3 regions of the Nocardia vinacea genome follow, and region 1 is predicted to be linked to each of the others. Evidence: riboswitches for the same ligand, from Rfam matches in the RefSeq annotation. Region 1 holds a riboswitch; each other region holds the start of a gene.

The links. Region 1 has a riboswitch for cobalamin ahead of metE (5-methyltetrahydropteroyltriglutamate--homocysteine S-methyltransferase). Riboswitches for the same ligand answer to the same signal wherever they lie in the genome.
Region 2: it holds a riboswitch for cobalamin, as region 1 does, so the genes downstream of both, OIE68_RS44710 (hypothetical protein) here and metE (5-methyltetrahydropteroyltriglutamate--homocysteine S-methyltransferase) in region 1, are expected to answer to the same signal.
Region 3: it holds a riboswitch for cobalamin, as region 1 does, so the genes downstream of both, OIE68_RS29675 (CbtB domain-containing protein) here and metE (5-methyltetrahydropteroyltriglutamate--homocysteine S-methyltransferase) in region 1, are expected to answer to the same signal.

Annotation. Positions count from the first base shown of each region.
Region 1 is NZ_CP109149.1:4,719,948-4,724,672, forward strand. It holds gene OIE68_RS21670 (pyruvate carboxylase) at 1-803, opposite strand, end outside; cobalamin riboswitch at 1,109-1,315, shown strand; gene metE (5-methyltetrahydropteroyltriglutamate--homocysteine S-methyltransferase) at 1,455-3,710, shown strand; gene OIE68_RS21680 (nuclear transport factor 2 family protein) at 4,156-4,542, opposite strand; gene OIE68_RS21685 (bifunctional 2-methylcitrate synthase/citrate synthase) at 4,637-4,725, opposite strand, start outside.
Region 2 is NZ_CP109149.1:9,852,436-9,857,160, reverse strand. It holds gene OIE68_RS44725 (ABC transporter permease) at 1-822, opposite strand, end outside; gene OIE68_RS44720 (ABC transporter substrate-binding protein) at 825-1,913, opposite strand; gene OIE68_RS44715 (alpha/beta hydrolase) at 2,110-3,276, opposite strand; cobalamin riboswitch at 3,340-3,466, shown strand; gene OIE68_RS44710 (hypothetical protein) at 3,498-3,752, shown strand; gene bioD (dethiobiotin synthase) at 3,949-4,626, opposite strand; gene OIE68_RS44700 (8-amino-7-oxononanoate synthase) at 4,623-4,725, opposite strand, start outside.
Region 3 is NZ_CP109149.1:6,493,364-6,498,088, forward strand. It holds gene OIE68_RS29650 (hypothetical protein) at 1-503, opposite strand, end outside; gene OIE68_RS29655 (carbonic anhydrase) at 625-1,248, opposite strand; gene OIE68_RS29660 (A/G-specific adenine glycosylase) at 1,402-2,280, shown strand; gene OIE68_RS29665 (alpha/beta hydrolase) at 2,288-3,040, opposite strand; gene mhuD (mycobilin-forming heme oxygenase MhuD) at 3,218-3,532, shown strand; cobalamin riboswitch at 3,598-3,750, shown strand; gene OIE68_RS29675 (CbtB domain-containing protein) at 3,781-3,975, shown strand; gene OIE68_RS29680 (CbtA family protein) at 3,966-4,725, shown strand, end outside.

The DNA of each region.
Region 1 (4,725 bases):
TAGCCGATCTGACGGGCGAAAGCGACCGCGTCGTTGCAAATACGTTCGCGCAGTGCGGGATCCAGGTTCGGTGCGGGCGCGAGCTCGATCACCTTCTGGTGGCGGCGCTGCACCGAACAGTCGCGCTCGAACAGGTGCATGACATTGCCGTGCTGGTCGGCCAGGATCTGCACCTCGATGTGGCGCGGGTTCACCACGGCCTGTTCCAGGAAGACAGTCGGATCACCGAAGGCCGACTCGGCCTCGCGGGACGCGGCCTCGATCGATTCGCGCAGTTGTGCGGGATCGGCAACCCGGCGCATGCCGCGGCCACCGCCGCCTGCGACGGCCTTCACGAAGATCGGATAGTCCAGGTCCGCGGATGCGGCCAGCAGTTCGTCCACATCGGCGGAGGGGGCGCTGGAGCGCAGCACCGGCAGACCCGCCGCCCGCGCCGCCTCGATCGCGCGGGCCTTATTACCAGCCAGTTCGAGCACTTCGGCCGACGGACCGATAAAGGTGATGCCCTCGCGGGCGCAGGCCGCGGCAAGGTCCGGGTTCTCGGACAGGAAGCCGTAACCGGGGTAGATGGCGTCGGCACCCGCGGACTTGGCCGCCGCGATGATCGCCTCGATCGAGAGGTACGCCCGGACCGGGTGTCCCTGTTCGCCGATCTGATAGGACTCCGCGGCCTTCAACCGGTGGACCGAGTTGCGGTCCTCGTACGGGAAGACTGCGACCGTCCCGATGCCGAGTTCGTAGGCCGCGCGGAAGGCGCGGATGGCGATCTCGCCACGGTTGGCAACCAAGACTTTCGAGAACATTGAACTAAGGTACCCGGCCCGGAATCGTGGCCTGACAGGGAAGTCCCCTTCGCGGAATCTTCACAACGAGTCCTAGCAGAGTTGCGAAGTTGTGTTCACCTCGCCGACACATCTCACCGTCCGTCGCGGTCACAAGTGCGGTCGGGTGCCAGCGGCGCCTCGAACGCACCTGGCGACAACTTCGCAAACCCGCTATGCATCGGGCACTGCGAAAATCCGATTGTGCGGCCGCCTATGCTGGTTGACGCAGCTGGTTCGCCGTGCGCAGACGAGATGGAGCCCCGACGTCGCGTTACGGAGTCGAGTTCGCGGATCGGGAAACCGGTGCGCGGATGAGAGGGAACCCGGTGAGAATCCGGGACTGTCCCGCAGCGGTATGCAGGAACGACCGCCGTCATCAAGCACTGGGCAACCACCCGGGAAGCGACGGCCAGTAGGTGAGCCCCTTACGGGGTCGGCCAGAAGGCCCGTGCCCGCAAGTCCGAAGACCTGCCAGCCGTGTCGGATACGCCGTATCCGGCGGCCACCGCCTCGTGGATTGGGCGCGCGGACCTCTGTGCGATTGTCGGGCTCCATCGGTGCACCGGCACGTCACTCGGTCTCCGCTAGCTCGTAGGGCGATGGTCTTCGATCTCAGCACTGGAGAAATTCGTGACTGTTACGCATAATCCGTTCACCGCGACGGTTCTCGGTCTCCCGCGGGTGGGGCCGCACCGTGAGCTCAAGCGCGCCACCGAGTCCTACTGGGCCGGACGCATCGACGCGCAGCGACTGCACGCGATAGCCCGCGACCTGCGGCGCGACCAGCTGACCAAATTACAAAGCGCCGGAATGGATTCCATCCCAGTCGGCACCTTCTCCTATTACGACCAGATGCTCGATACCGCCGTGCTGTTCGGCGCGCTGCCACCCCGGGTAGCCGGTATCGCCGATCCACTGGATCGCTATTTCGCAGCCGCACGCGGCACCGATACGGTCGAACCGTTGGAGATGACCAAGTGGTTCGATACCAATTACCACTATCTGGTGCCGGAAATCGGTCCGGAGACGGTGTTCTCGCTGGATCCTTCGAAGGTGCTGGATGAGTTGCGGGAGGCGCTCGCGCTCGGGGTGCCCGCGCGGACGGTGGTGGTCGGACCCATCACCTTCCTGAAGCTGGCGAAGGCGACCGGCGGTGCGGCGCTGGATCGCCTCGACGAGTTGGTGCCGCTCTATCAGGAGCTGTTGCGGCTGCTGGCCGTGGCGGGCGCGGAGTGGGTGCAACTCGACGAGCCGGTCTTGGTCACCGATCTATCCCTTGATGAGGTCGAACTCGTGCGGCGGACCTACGCCGAACTGTCGGCCGCGACGGATCGTCCCGCGCTACTGGTGGCCACTTACTTCGGCAAGCCAGGTGCTGCGTTGAGTGCCTTGGCCGAGACCGAAATCGAAGGCATCGCACTGGATTTCACCGTTGACGCCGATCTCTCCGGTGTGCCGGCGCTGGCGAACAAGCTGCTGGTGGCAGGTGTGGTCGACGGTCGAAATGTCTGGCGGACCGATCTGGAAAAGGCTTTGGCGACGCTCGGCACGCTGCTGGGGTGCGCGAAATCCGTTGCGGTGTCGAGTTCCTGCTCGCTGCTGCACGTGCCCTACACCCTGGCAAGCGAAACCGGCCTCGATGAGCGGCTGCGTTCGTGGTTGGCGTTCGGTGCGGAGAAGGTCGCCGAGGTGCGGTTGCTCGCGATCGGACTGAGTGCGGGGCCCGGGGCGATCGCCAACGAATTGGCTACGGTCCGTACCGCTCTCGCCACTAGGCGCACCGATCCTCGGTTGGACAATTCGCAGGTGCGGGCGCGGCTGGCCACGCTCGGCACGGATGCAACTCGGCGGGCACCCGCGGAACAGCGGCGGGCATTGCAAGCCGAGCGGCTGCGGTTGCCATCGCTGCCGACGACGACGATCGGTTCGTATCCGCAGACCTCGGCGATCCGGCTGGCGCGTGCGGCATTGCGCAAGGGTGAGATCGATCAGGCCGAGTACGTGCGGCGGATGCGGTCCGAGATCGCGGATGTCATTGCGTTGCAAGAGAAGCTGGGCCTGGATGTACTGGTGCACGGCGAGCCGGAGCGCAATGACATGGTGCAATACTTCGCCGAGCAGCTCGACGGATTCGCCGCCACCGACGCGGGCTGGGTGCAGTCCTACGGCACCCGTTGCGTGCGCCCGCCGATTCTGTTCGGCGATGTGGCGCGGCCCGCGCCGATGACCGTGGATTGGATCGGCTATGCGCAATCGTTGACCGATAAGCCGGTCAAGGGCATGCTGACCGGCCCGGTGACGATTCTGGCCTGGTCATTCGTCCGCGATGACCAACCCTTGGCGGATTCGGCACGTCAAGTGGCGCTGGCGATCCGGGACGAGACGGTCGATCTGCAGGCCGCGGGCATTCGGATCATCCAGGTCGACGAGCCCGCGCTGCGGGAGCTACTGCCGCTGCGCGCAGCCGATCAGGGCGAGTACTTGGAGTGGTCGGTCGGCGCGTTCCGGTTGGCGACCTCCGGGGTTTCGGATGCCACCCAGATTCACACCCATCTCTGCTATTCGGAATTCGGTGAGGTCATCGATGCGATCGCCGGATTGGATGCCGATGTGACCTCGATCGAGGCAGCGCGCTCGCATATGGAAGTGCTCGACGATCTGAATGCCGCAGGCTTCGATCTCGGCGTCGGACCGGGCGTGTACGACATCCACTCACCGCGGGTGCCGAGTGTGGAGGAGATCACCGCCTCCCTGCGCGCCGCACTGAAGGCCGTTCCCGCCGAACGGCTTTGGGTCAATCCGGACTGCGGATTGAAGACCCGTGGACCGGTAGAGGTCGAGGCGTCATTGCGCAATCTGGTCGCTGCCGCGGCAGCGGTGCGCTAGCGGGATCACGCGCTCGCCCTCTCCAACGGGAGGGCGGGCGCGCCCGCATGTGTGCGCACTGTCTGGCGAACCCAATTCCAACAGCATCGACGCCGCCCGGCGCGAAACCCCGACGTCGCGAACGCCCGCATCCGCACACGATTGCGCGAAAGAGCGCGCAGCCCGATAGCGCGGTTTGGTCACCGCGCTATCGGGCTGCGTATCAATGAGATTCGGCCCCGGGAAAAGGCCGGAGCCGACGACGCGGCGTGTACCTCTCACAACTCTCGCCATTGCGGACCATCGGCCGCAGGCGCGACCGTGCGCTCAGTCCCCGCCGCCAGGCCGTATGACATTCCGAGCAACGATCCATGCGTAACCCCTCCTCATACGTCGCCATCAGATATCACCCCCGATGTCCTATTCGACGCATGGCCGACCGATTCGGTTCCGCCGATTCCCTCGATTATTCGGCCGCCGGCTCGGTTCCGAAGGCGCGGTTGATGGCGGCCATATCGAAGTAGTCCCGCCAAGCGGTGATGGCGCCGTCGGCGACCTCGAAGACGCCCACTACCGGTAGCGGTGTGTCTTTGCCCAGGCCGCGCAGGATATCGGTGCGCTCGTTCATGACAATATTCCCGGCGGCGACCTGGTGGTGCACGTCGAATTCAATGGATTCGAAGGTGCTGAGGAAACCGGCGATGAAATCGCGGATGGCGGCGCGGCCGTTGATGGGTTCCATCGGAATATTGTGGTAGACGGCGTCTTCGGCGAAGAAGGCGCTGATCTGGTCCGGGTCGGGATCGGCCCAGCTGCGGCACATGGCGGTGACGATTTCGTCGGGGCTCGGCATTCGGTTCGCTCGCTTCCTTGCGCCGATACGATCGGGCACATCGGTCGATTCGATCGCACCGATTACACCAAACAATCGCTTGGTTGCGCCAGGATCAGCCGGCGACCAGCAGTTCGCGCTGCGGCACCCCGACGTATTCGGACAGCGGACGGATCAGGGCATTGGCGGCGGACTGCTCGACAA
Region 2 (4,725 bases), 5.1 Mb from region 1:
CGCGCGCACGGCGAGATCGCCGAACAGTCCGAGCAGGCCGTAGATCACCAGGCCGACCACGATGACGTCGATCTGGCCGTAGGTACGCGCCTGCGTCATCAGATAGCCGATGCCGCTGGTGGCATTCACCTGTTCGACCACGACCAATGCCAGCCAGGAAATCGTGACCGCCAGCCGCAGGCCCGTGAAGAATCCGGGCAGCGAACCCGGCAACGCGATCCGGCGGATGAATCCCCAGCGCGAAAGCCCCACCGTCGCAGCCAATTCCACATACCGGCTGTCGACACCACGCAATTGCGCGTGGGTATTGATGTAGATCGGAATCGCCACACTGGTCGTGATGACGATGAGCTTCATGTCCTCACCGATGCCGAACCACACGATGAACAGCGGAATCAGCGCCAGCGTCGGAATCGAGCGTTTGATCTGAATCGGCCCGTCCAGCAGGGCTTCACCGACACGGCTCAATCCGGCGATCAAGGCGAGCACCACACCGATCACCACACCGAGCCCGAGGCCCCAGGCCGCGCGCTTCAGCGAAGTCAGCAGGTTCGACTGCAGTCTGCCGTCGGCGAGCAGATCGCGTGCGGTCTCGGCGACCGTCCACGGCGCGGGCAGTGTCTGCTCATCCAATGCGCCCGAGGCGGATCCGATCACCCATGCCGCGATCAGCAGTACGGGCCCGATGGCGATGCCGAACGGAATCGGGCGGCCCGGTCCGAGCCGGGGCCGAGTCGGCTTGCGGCGGGCCAATACCGGCTCCGCGGCGGTGCGTGAACTTCGTCCGATCCGGCCGAGTACACCGGCGTCCAAGGTAGCCATTGCTATTTCGCCTTCGGTTCGAACGCGGCGCCGCTCTCGGTGACGGCCTGGGTGATGACGGCGTCGAAGCGCAGATCGAAATCGTCGGCGGCGCGCACCTTTTTGGGCAGTTCGCCCGCGTTGTCGATCGCGTCGATGGTGCCCTGCTGGCGATCGATGAGCTGCTGATCCAGATGCGGGAAGGTGTAGGTGCCGAACGAGTCGACGATGCGTTTGGCATCGTCGGCGCTGACCTTCTGGTTCTCGACGTAGTATTTGCGCGCCCACTCCTCCTGGTGGTTATTGACCCACTGGTAGGCGCGAATGTAGGCGGCGACCACCGCCCGAGTCGCCGCTGCCTTGGCCGGATCGGTCACCGCGGCGCGGCGCGCGTACAGGTAGCCGACACCGCCGTAGATGCCGGTGGTCTCCGAATCCGGGATCAGCGAGGCGCCCGGAGTACGCAACAGCCGGGTGACGTTCGGTTCGGCCAGCGGCGCGATATCGACCTGCCCGGTGCGCACCGCGTCCAGGAATTCCGCGAGCTGCAGCCGAACGAGTTGCACATCAGTGGGTTTCAGCCCGGCCTTGGCGAGCGCCCGCAGCACCGCGGCCTGTTGGGCGGTGCCCTCCGCGTAGGCGATCTTCTTGCCCTTGAGATCGGCGAGCGTGGTGGCCGTCTTGCCCGGCGCCACCGCAAGTTTCAGTGCGTTGGGATTGGATTGGTAAGCCGCGACGATCGGCACGTCCTGCCCGGCAACCTGCGCATGGATCGGCGGGACATCGCCGACGGTCGCAACATCGGCGGCACCGGCCCGGAATGCCTCCAGGATGGCCGGTCCACCGATGAAATTGGCGAACTCCACCTTGAACGGCAACTTGTCGAGTTCGCCGGAGAACTGGAGTACCGACTTGAACCGCTCTTGTTGATCGGCGAGCACGAGCTTTGTGCCCGCGGGGATTTCGGTGGGCAGCGGGGCGTCGGTTTTACCGACCGGCGTGTCGTCGCTCGCGCAGCCGGTCAAACCCAGGCTCGCAACGGTCGCCGCAGCGAGCAACGCGGCAATAGTGCGGCCGTGCAGGCCGGTCAGGAACGTACGTGGTCGGAACATGCGGTGATTGAATCAAGATGAAACCGGCACGCATACGGTTTGCCTTAGCCTGATTCCAACGCAGCGCCCGATTCCAACTGTGTTCACCCACCCCGTCGGCTCCGCCAGCTGCCATCCCCCTGTGTTCACCCACCCCGCCGGCTCCGCCAGCTGCCATCCCCCTGTGTTCACCCACCCCGCCGGGCTCCCATTCCCCTCAGCGCGGCGCCGCCGCGGAGATCGTCGCGCGCATCTGCTCCTGATATCGCTGGATGAACGGCAGGATCTGCTGGTCGATAATCCGGTTGTACTCCTCGGGGCGCTGCATCGGATTGGCGTGCCCGGTATTTCGCGGCATGACGACCAGCAGCGAGCCGTCGACGCCACCGGCCCGCTCGATGAGCACCTCGTGGGAGTACTCGACATCCACCACCCGGTCGTTATCCGGATTGCGCGGGCGGATGAAGACGATGGCCGGGCGCGGTTTGCCGTCGGCGGGTCGGGACAGCGCGCGCAGATCGTTGATCGCACCGCCCGCCACGATCGCCAGGAACTGCGTCTCGATCAGGCCGTTGCTGGCCGCGTCTTTGGAGAAGACCTTCTCGCGCAACACTTCTTCGACGACATCGCGCAATGGTTCGAGCCGGACTCCGCGTAACCCAGTGGCCCCGCGATCGACGAATCGATCACGGCGCGCGTAGGTTTCGACCGCCAGCCGCAGCGTTCGGCTTTCCCGCGCCCCCGGCAGCCACCCCATCCAGCGCACCATATCCTCGCCCGCACCGCGACTCTCCGGACGCACCGCATTCAAATCCACCGGCGTGCAGTCCAGAATCACTCCCGCTAGGCGCAGGTCGCTGTCGAGGTGGATATGCCGCGCCACCTCGAGCGCGATGACCCCGCCCATGCTGTGTCCGACCAGCACAACGTTCTTCAGCCCCGACATCTGGGCGGCGCGGATGATCAGATCCGCGATCACCTTGGTGTCTATACCTTGATTGTCGTATTTGATGGCCCAGACCACGCCCATATCGCTGAGGGCGGGCAGCGCGGCCGCGGTATTGCTGGCATTGAGTCCACCGAGACCGACCATATCGACGACGACCGTGTCCCAGTCGCGATCGTGCGCGGGGTTGGCGATCGGCAGGACGGCGGGTTCGGTGCGCGCGAGCCGATCGCGTTCCGGGGTGACGTCGTGCACCCAGTACTGGGCGAACACGATGAGCCCAGCGAGCAATACCAAGGCGACCCGCAGCAGCGCCAATCTGGTACGGCGCAACGTCTGCCACCCGTGCCCGAGACGAGTCTCCCGAAGCCGGGCCCTCCGTCGCGCGTCGTCCCAGTCCGAGACGGTGGACGGGTGCCGATCGTCCAACGGCGACATCTTCTCCACTCTAGGTACGGTTCGCGAGTGCTGCCAGGTGACCCGATGGCGGCGGTGAACCCGACCGAACGGGTAGAGTTCGGGCCGTCATCCCGGCGGGTGCGGGAATCCGGTGCAATTCCGGAACGGTTGCGCCACTGTGATCGCCCTCGCGGCGAAAGTCAGACCTCCCTCGCCGGGACAACTCTGAGAGGCCGCGATTTGCCCATGGAGCAGTACCGATGATGCGTGCGCGCACATCCGGCGGTACCCACATACGAATATCGAACCGTCGCTTGGCGATCGCGGTTCCGGTGCTCGGTGTGCTGCTGATCGCGGCGATGATCGTCGCGACCGGTTTCGGCGCGGAGACGCTGCCGGTCACCTCGGTATTGGAGGTGCTGCGACATCGGATCGTCGGTGGCGTGCCCGCCGATCTCGGGCTCGACACCATCGTGTGGCAGCTGCGGGTGCCGCGTACGGTGCCGTTCATTTGAAGGCCGACAGCGCCGCCGTCCCTCCGAACAGTCGCTCTGCGCTCGCTACCCAGCCGATGCTCAGCTGCCGATCGATGCATCTCAGCGAGACAGCGGGCCACCCGCTCATCCAGCAGTCGCGCTGCGCTCGCTACCAGCCCGCGCCCTCAGTTGCCGGTCGATGCATCTCACCGAGACAACCCGCCGCTGCGGAAACCTACTGGCCGAGCGCAGACCAACCGGGAGTGAACCAACCAGGTGCAGCGGCGGAGAACCGCTCGCGATCCCACCCACCCGCTCCTGCAGGTATCGCGCCGACCAACTCGACTCCGGTAACCCGGGCCAGATCAGTGCGATTGCACTCCTCCGCCAACCCAGGCTCGTCAGGCCACGAGCCGATCACCAGACCCGCGCAGCGGACACTGGATGATGACAGTGCGCGGATGGTCAATTCGCTGTGGTTGAGAGTCCCGAGCCCAGCCGCGGCGACCACGAGCACCGGAGCGTCGAGCTTCTGCGCCAGCTCGAGCAGTGTGAATTCGCCGAGGCGGACCAGCAATCCGCCTGCGCCTTCGACCAGGGTCAGATCCGCATCGGCGAGTGAGTCGATGGCGGCGGCGGTTTCACTCAGCGTCAACAGCGGCTGCCCGCACCGACGCGCCGCGGTATCCGGAGCCAACGGATCGGGATAGCGGGCGATCTCGACCGTTCTCGTGACACCGGTGAGGCGTTCGACTTCGGCGAGATCGCCGGATTCGCCCGGCGCCACACCGGTTTGGGCCGGTTTGCACACCGCCACCGACCGACCGGCGGCCAGCGCGGCCGCGGCGAGCGCGGCGGTCACCACGGTCTTGCCGACCTCCGTCGACGTACCGGTCACGAACAGCACACTCATGCGGTCACCAATCCACGCGCCTGGGTCAGCACCTCGCCGAGGACCGTTGCGATGGTGTCGAGTTCGCCGGAAGTCAGATTCGCTCGTGCGGTGAGCCGC
Region 3 (4,725 bases), 1.8 Mb from region 1:
GCGCCGTCCGGGTAGCAGTCGGTGCTCGACCAGAGGCGGCGCTGGCCGTCGAGGCTGGTCACCGAGACCTGCTGCAGTCCGGAGCCGACATCGCGCGAACAGGCCGTGGACGAGATATTGGTGATCACGATGCCGAATACCGGATTCTCACCGGCCTTGTAGGTCGGCTGCTCGACGGTCACCTTCACCGCCAGCGACTGATCCGGGCAGATACCCGCGGCGACCTGGCTGCCGCTCGCAGCCGCGGCGGTAGTGCCGGAGGGCTTCGCGCTGGATTCGCCGGTGGTCGGCGGCGGCGTCGAGGAGGATGCGCCCGCGGGCTTATTCGTCGCCGCCGCGGAACTGGTCGCGGCCGCCTTTGTCGTACCGGGCGAATCGCCGCCGCGCGTAACCGTCAATACCAACCAGATCACCAGTGCGAGCGCCACGACCAGAACACCTACGGCGAGCGCGCGGCGTCGCCAATAGATCTCCGGAGGCAGCGGTCCATTCGGTTCCAGCACGGAGTCAACGGTAAGGGCACGATCCGGTGCAGCGACTCAGGACCCCGGCGTGTCGGATCGGAAAACCCGCGCGCGGCAGGTAAATTCCGCTCCCACCGTTGGATGTCTCGGATCGGCCGTATCAGACCAGCTCACCGATATTGCCGACGACCCGCTGCAACTTGACTTCGCCCTCGGCCAGTTTGTATGTGACGCAGGCGATCGCGCATTCACCCGTCGCGACGCGCTGCGAAATGATCATCGAGCGCTGCATGAGCAGTCGGCTGGTCTCCACCACATGCCTGGCCTCCATCTCGTCGACGGTGGACAGCCCCTCCCGGCGCCCGATCAGAATCGACGGCGTGACTCGCTCGACGACACTGCGGATGAATCCGCCGGGCACCTCGCCGCCGTCCAGCGCGTCGATGGTGGCTTTCACCGCGCCGCAGCTGTCGTGGCCCAGCACCACGATCAGCGGCACGTTCAACACCTGCACCCCGTACTCGATCGAGCCGAGCACCGAACTGTCCACCACATGGCCCGCGGTGCGCACGACGAACATATCGCCGAGGCCCTGGTCGAAAATCAGCTCGGCGGCAACGCGGGAGTCACCGCAGCCGAAGAGGATCGCGTGTGGGTGCTGGCCGCTGACGAGCTTGGCCCGGTCGGCCGCTCCCTGACTAGGATGCAGCAGGTTGCCGTTCACGAAGCGTGCATTGCCCTCGCGAAGGGATTTCCAGGCACTGATCGGGTTGGAATCCGGCATACCGACCATTGTGCACATCGCAGTGGTTACCAGCGAGTCCGTTTCGTTACGGCTCGGCAAATATCGACCAGCCGCAGGACAATAGGAACGGTGAGGGCAGTGTCGGAGGGCGGCGCAGCGCAACAGCGTGCAGGCGGAAAACCCAAGATCACGATGGGTACCAACCGGGTGGATGCCGAATCGTTGCTGGACTGGTACCGGGAGACCGCGCGGGATCTGCCGTGGCGACGCAAGGACGTCACCGCCTGGCAGATCCTGATGAGCGAAATCATGCTCCAGCAGACGCCGGTGGTGCGGGTCGAGCCGATCTGGCGGGAGTGGGTCGCGCGCTGGCCGGTCCCGTCGGCCATGGCGGCCTCGTCGCAGGCCGAGGTGCTGCGCGCCTGGGGCAAGCTCGGATATCCGCGGCGGGCGCTGCGACTGCACGAATGCGCGAAGGTGCTCGCCGAGGAACACGGTGACGAGGTGCCGACCGATGTCGATGTGCTACTCGGTCTGCCGGGTATCGGCGCGTATACCGCACGGGCGGTGGCCTGTTTCGCCTACGGGCAGCGAGTTCCGGTGGTGGACACCAATGTTCGTCGGGTGGTGGCGCGTGCCGTGCACGGGCGCGCGGAGGCCGGTAATCCGTCGTCGCGTGATCTGCCCGAGACCGAAGCGCTGCTGCCGCGCCGAATCGACCATGCCGCAATGTTTTCCGCCGCGCTGATGGAACTCGGCGCGACGGTGTGCACGGCACGCACGCCCGACTGCTCGCGTTGCCCGCTGCCGCAATGCGCGTGGGTTTCGGCGGGCAGGCCGGTCTCCGATGTGGTGCGCAAGACGCAGAAGTACGAGGGCACCGATCGCCAGGCGCGCGGTCGGCTGCTCGACGTGTTGCGCGACGCGACCGGTCCGGTCGAGCGAATCCGGTTGGATCTGGCCTGGACTCGCGATCCCGGCCAGCGCGACCGAGCTCTGGACTCCCTGCTCGTCGACGGCCTCATCGAACAAACCCCTGACGGGTTGTTCGCGCTCGCCGGTGAGGGCTAGCACAACCTCATGCGGGAAGGTTCAGGACTTTCCGGAGGAATGCTTCGACCTCGGTGCGGTAGCGCTCCGGTTGGTCGTCGTGCACCAGGTGGCCCGCGTTCGGGATGCGGACGTAGGCGGCGTCCGGGTGGACGTCGGCCATCTGCCGCATCTGGCCCTCGGGGGTGATGGTGAATTCGCCTTCGAGCAAGAGCACGGGCGCTTCGACCGCGCGCCATTGCGCCCAGAAGTCGCGGGTGCCCCACTCCTCGGAGATATCGCGGAAGGTGGCGACCGAACCGTGCAGGCGGTAGCCGTCGGGGCCGTGCTCGAAGGAGTCGAGAAAGTAGCGACCGGCGACCGGGCCGAAGAAATCCAGCACCGCGTCCGCATCCGGAAACGGCTGCGGCCACGCCTCGATCATGGCCGCCCAGTTCGCGGCGGTGCGGCCGCGGAAGTCGGGGGCGATATCCTCGACCACCAGCGCGCGCACCCGCTCCGGATACCGCGCCGCGAAAACCCAGCCGTGCAGCCCGCCCATCGAATGTCCGATGACCACCATGGGTTCGGAAATTTCGGCGGTGGCCGCGGCGAGGTCGTCGATGAAGGCCTCGGTGGTCAGTTCCACGGGCGCGGGACGACCGTGACCGGCGGCGTCGAAGGTGTAGACGTGGCCGAACTCCCGCAGCCAGGACAGGTGATCGCGCCAAGTGCGGGCACTGCCCATCAGTCCGTGCAGCAGCAGGATCGGCACCCCCGCGCCGCCTTCGTCATACAACACTGTGCCATTTTGCAGTATTTTTGGCCGCGGCTCCGCCGCGGCGTGTTCGCGGCCCCCTTCTGTCTCGCTCGTAAGACTCGCTCCGAAGTTGGAGAGTCTCGCAGTCAACTCGACTCCGATGGACTACGTCGCATGCGCTGCGGGGTGTCCGGTTGGCGCGGACGTATCGTCGGAGCCATGGCTGTTGTGAAGATCAATGCGATCGAGGTTCCGGAGGGCGCGGGCCCCGAGTTGGAGAAGCGATTCGCCCATCGCGCGCACGCGGTCGAGGGCTCGCCGGGCTTCCTCGGCTTCCAGTTGCTGCGGCCGGTGGCCGGGGAGAACCGGTACTTCGTTGTCACCCAGTGGGATTCGGAGGAATCGTTCGCGGCGTGGCGGGACGGACCCGCACGCGAGGCGCACGCAGGCGAGCGGCAGAAGCCGGTTTCGACGGGTGCCTCACTGCTGGAATTCGAGGTCGTACTGGACGTTGCGGCCAAGTCCGCTTCCTGAAATCGCTGGACAGACGCGGCGCGCGACTCGCCCATCCCGGCCTGGGCAAGTCGCGGGCTGTGTTGACGCCGAGTACGACCGGATGTCACAGTTCGAAGGACAAACGCGAGGGTGACGCGGTAATTCGGTGAAATTTCGAAGCGGTCGCGCCACTGTGTTCTTGCACCGAGTCCTCGGTGCCGGAAAGCCAGACACCGGCACCTTCGCACCGAACAACTCACGGGACGCGCATCCCTAGGAGGACTCGAATGGCTATCGCGCATTCACCGAGTCGGGCAACTGATTCACTCGGCACACTGCTCATCGCAGTGGGCGTCGTTCTTCTCGCATTGCTCACGCTGTACCTGGTCGGCTTCGACCAGGGCGTCATCTCGCGCAGCGGGATGTACCTGCATGAGCTCATGCACGACGGACGTCACCTGCTCGGTGTGCCGTGCCATTGATCGGATCGCTAAAGACCCTGCTGCTCCGTGGCCTGCTGGCCGGCCTCATCGCCGGTCTGCTGGCCGCGACAGTGGGCTATTTCGTCGGCGAACCCAAGATCGACGCCGCCATCTCCATCGAAGAGGCCGATACCGCAAAGTCCGCCGAGCACGCCCAGGAACCAGCTGGGCATACGCACGGTGACGAGGAAGAACCGCTGGTCAGTCGGTCCGGGCAGAAGTTCGGGCAGTTCCTTGCGCTCGGACTCGCCGGGCTCGCGCTCGGGGCGATCTTCGCTTCGATCGCGCATTTCGCACGCCGGTACACCGCCTTGTCGGGGCCGAAGCTCGCGCTCGGATTGGCATTGGCCGGTTGGACCGCGATCGTGGCGGTGCCGTTCTTCAAGTACCCGGCCAATCCGCCCGCCGTGGGTGAACCGGACACCATCAACCAGCGCACGCTGCTGTGGTTGGCGGCGGTGCTACTCGGACTGGCTGCCGTCGGTGTCGGGCTGTACGTCTACAAACTGCTTGCCGCGCAACTCGATACGGTCCGGCTGATCGCCGGGGTCGCGGCATTCGTGCTCATCGTCGTACTCGGGTACATCCTGTTGCCCGGTGTGAACGAGGTGAAGGACGACTTCCCGGCCGTACTGCTGTGGCAGTTCCGTGCGACATCGCTCGGCGAGACGGCCACCCTGTGGGCCTGCCTCGGCCTCGGTTTCGCGGCGCTCACCGAATTCGCCACGCGCGATAGCACTCCGGTACGAG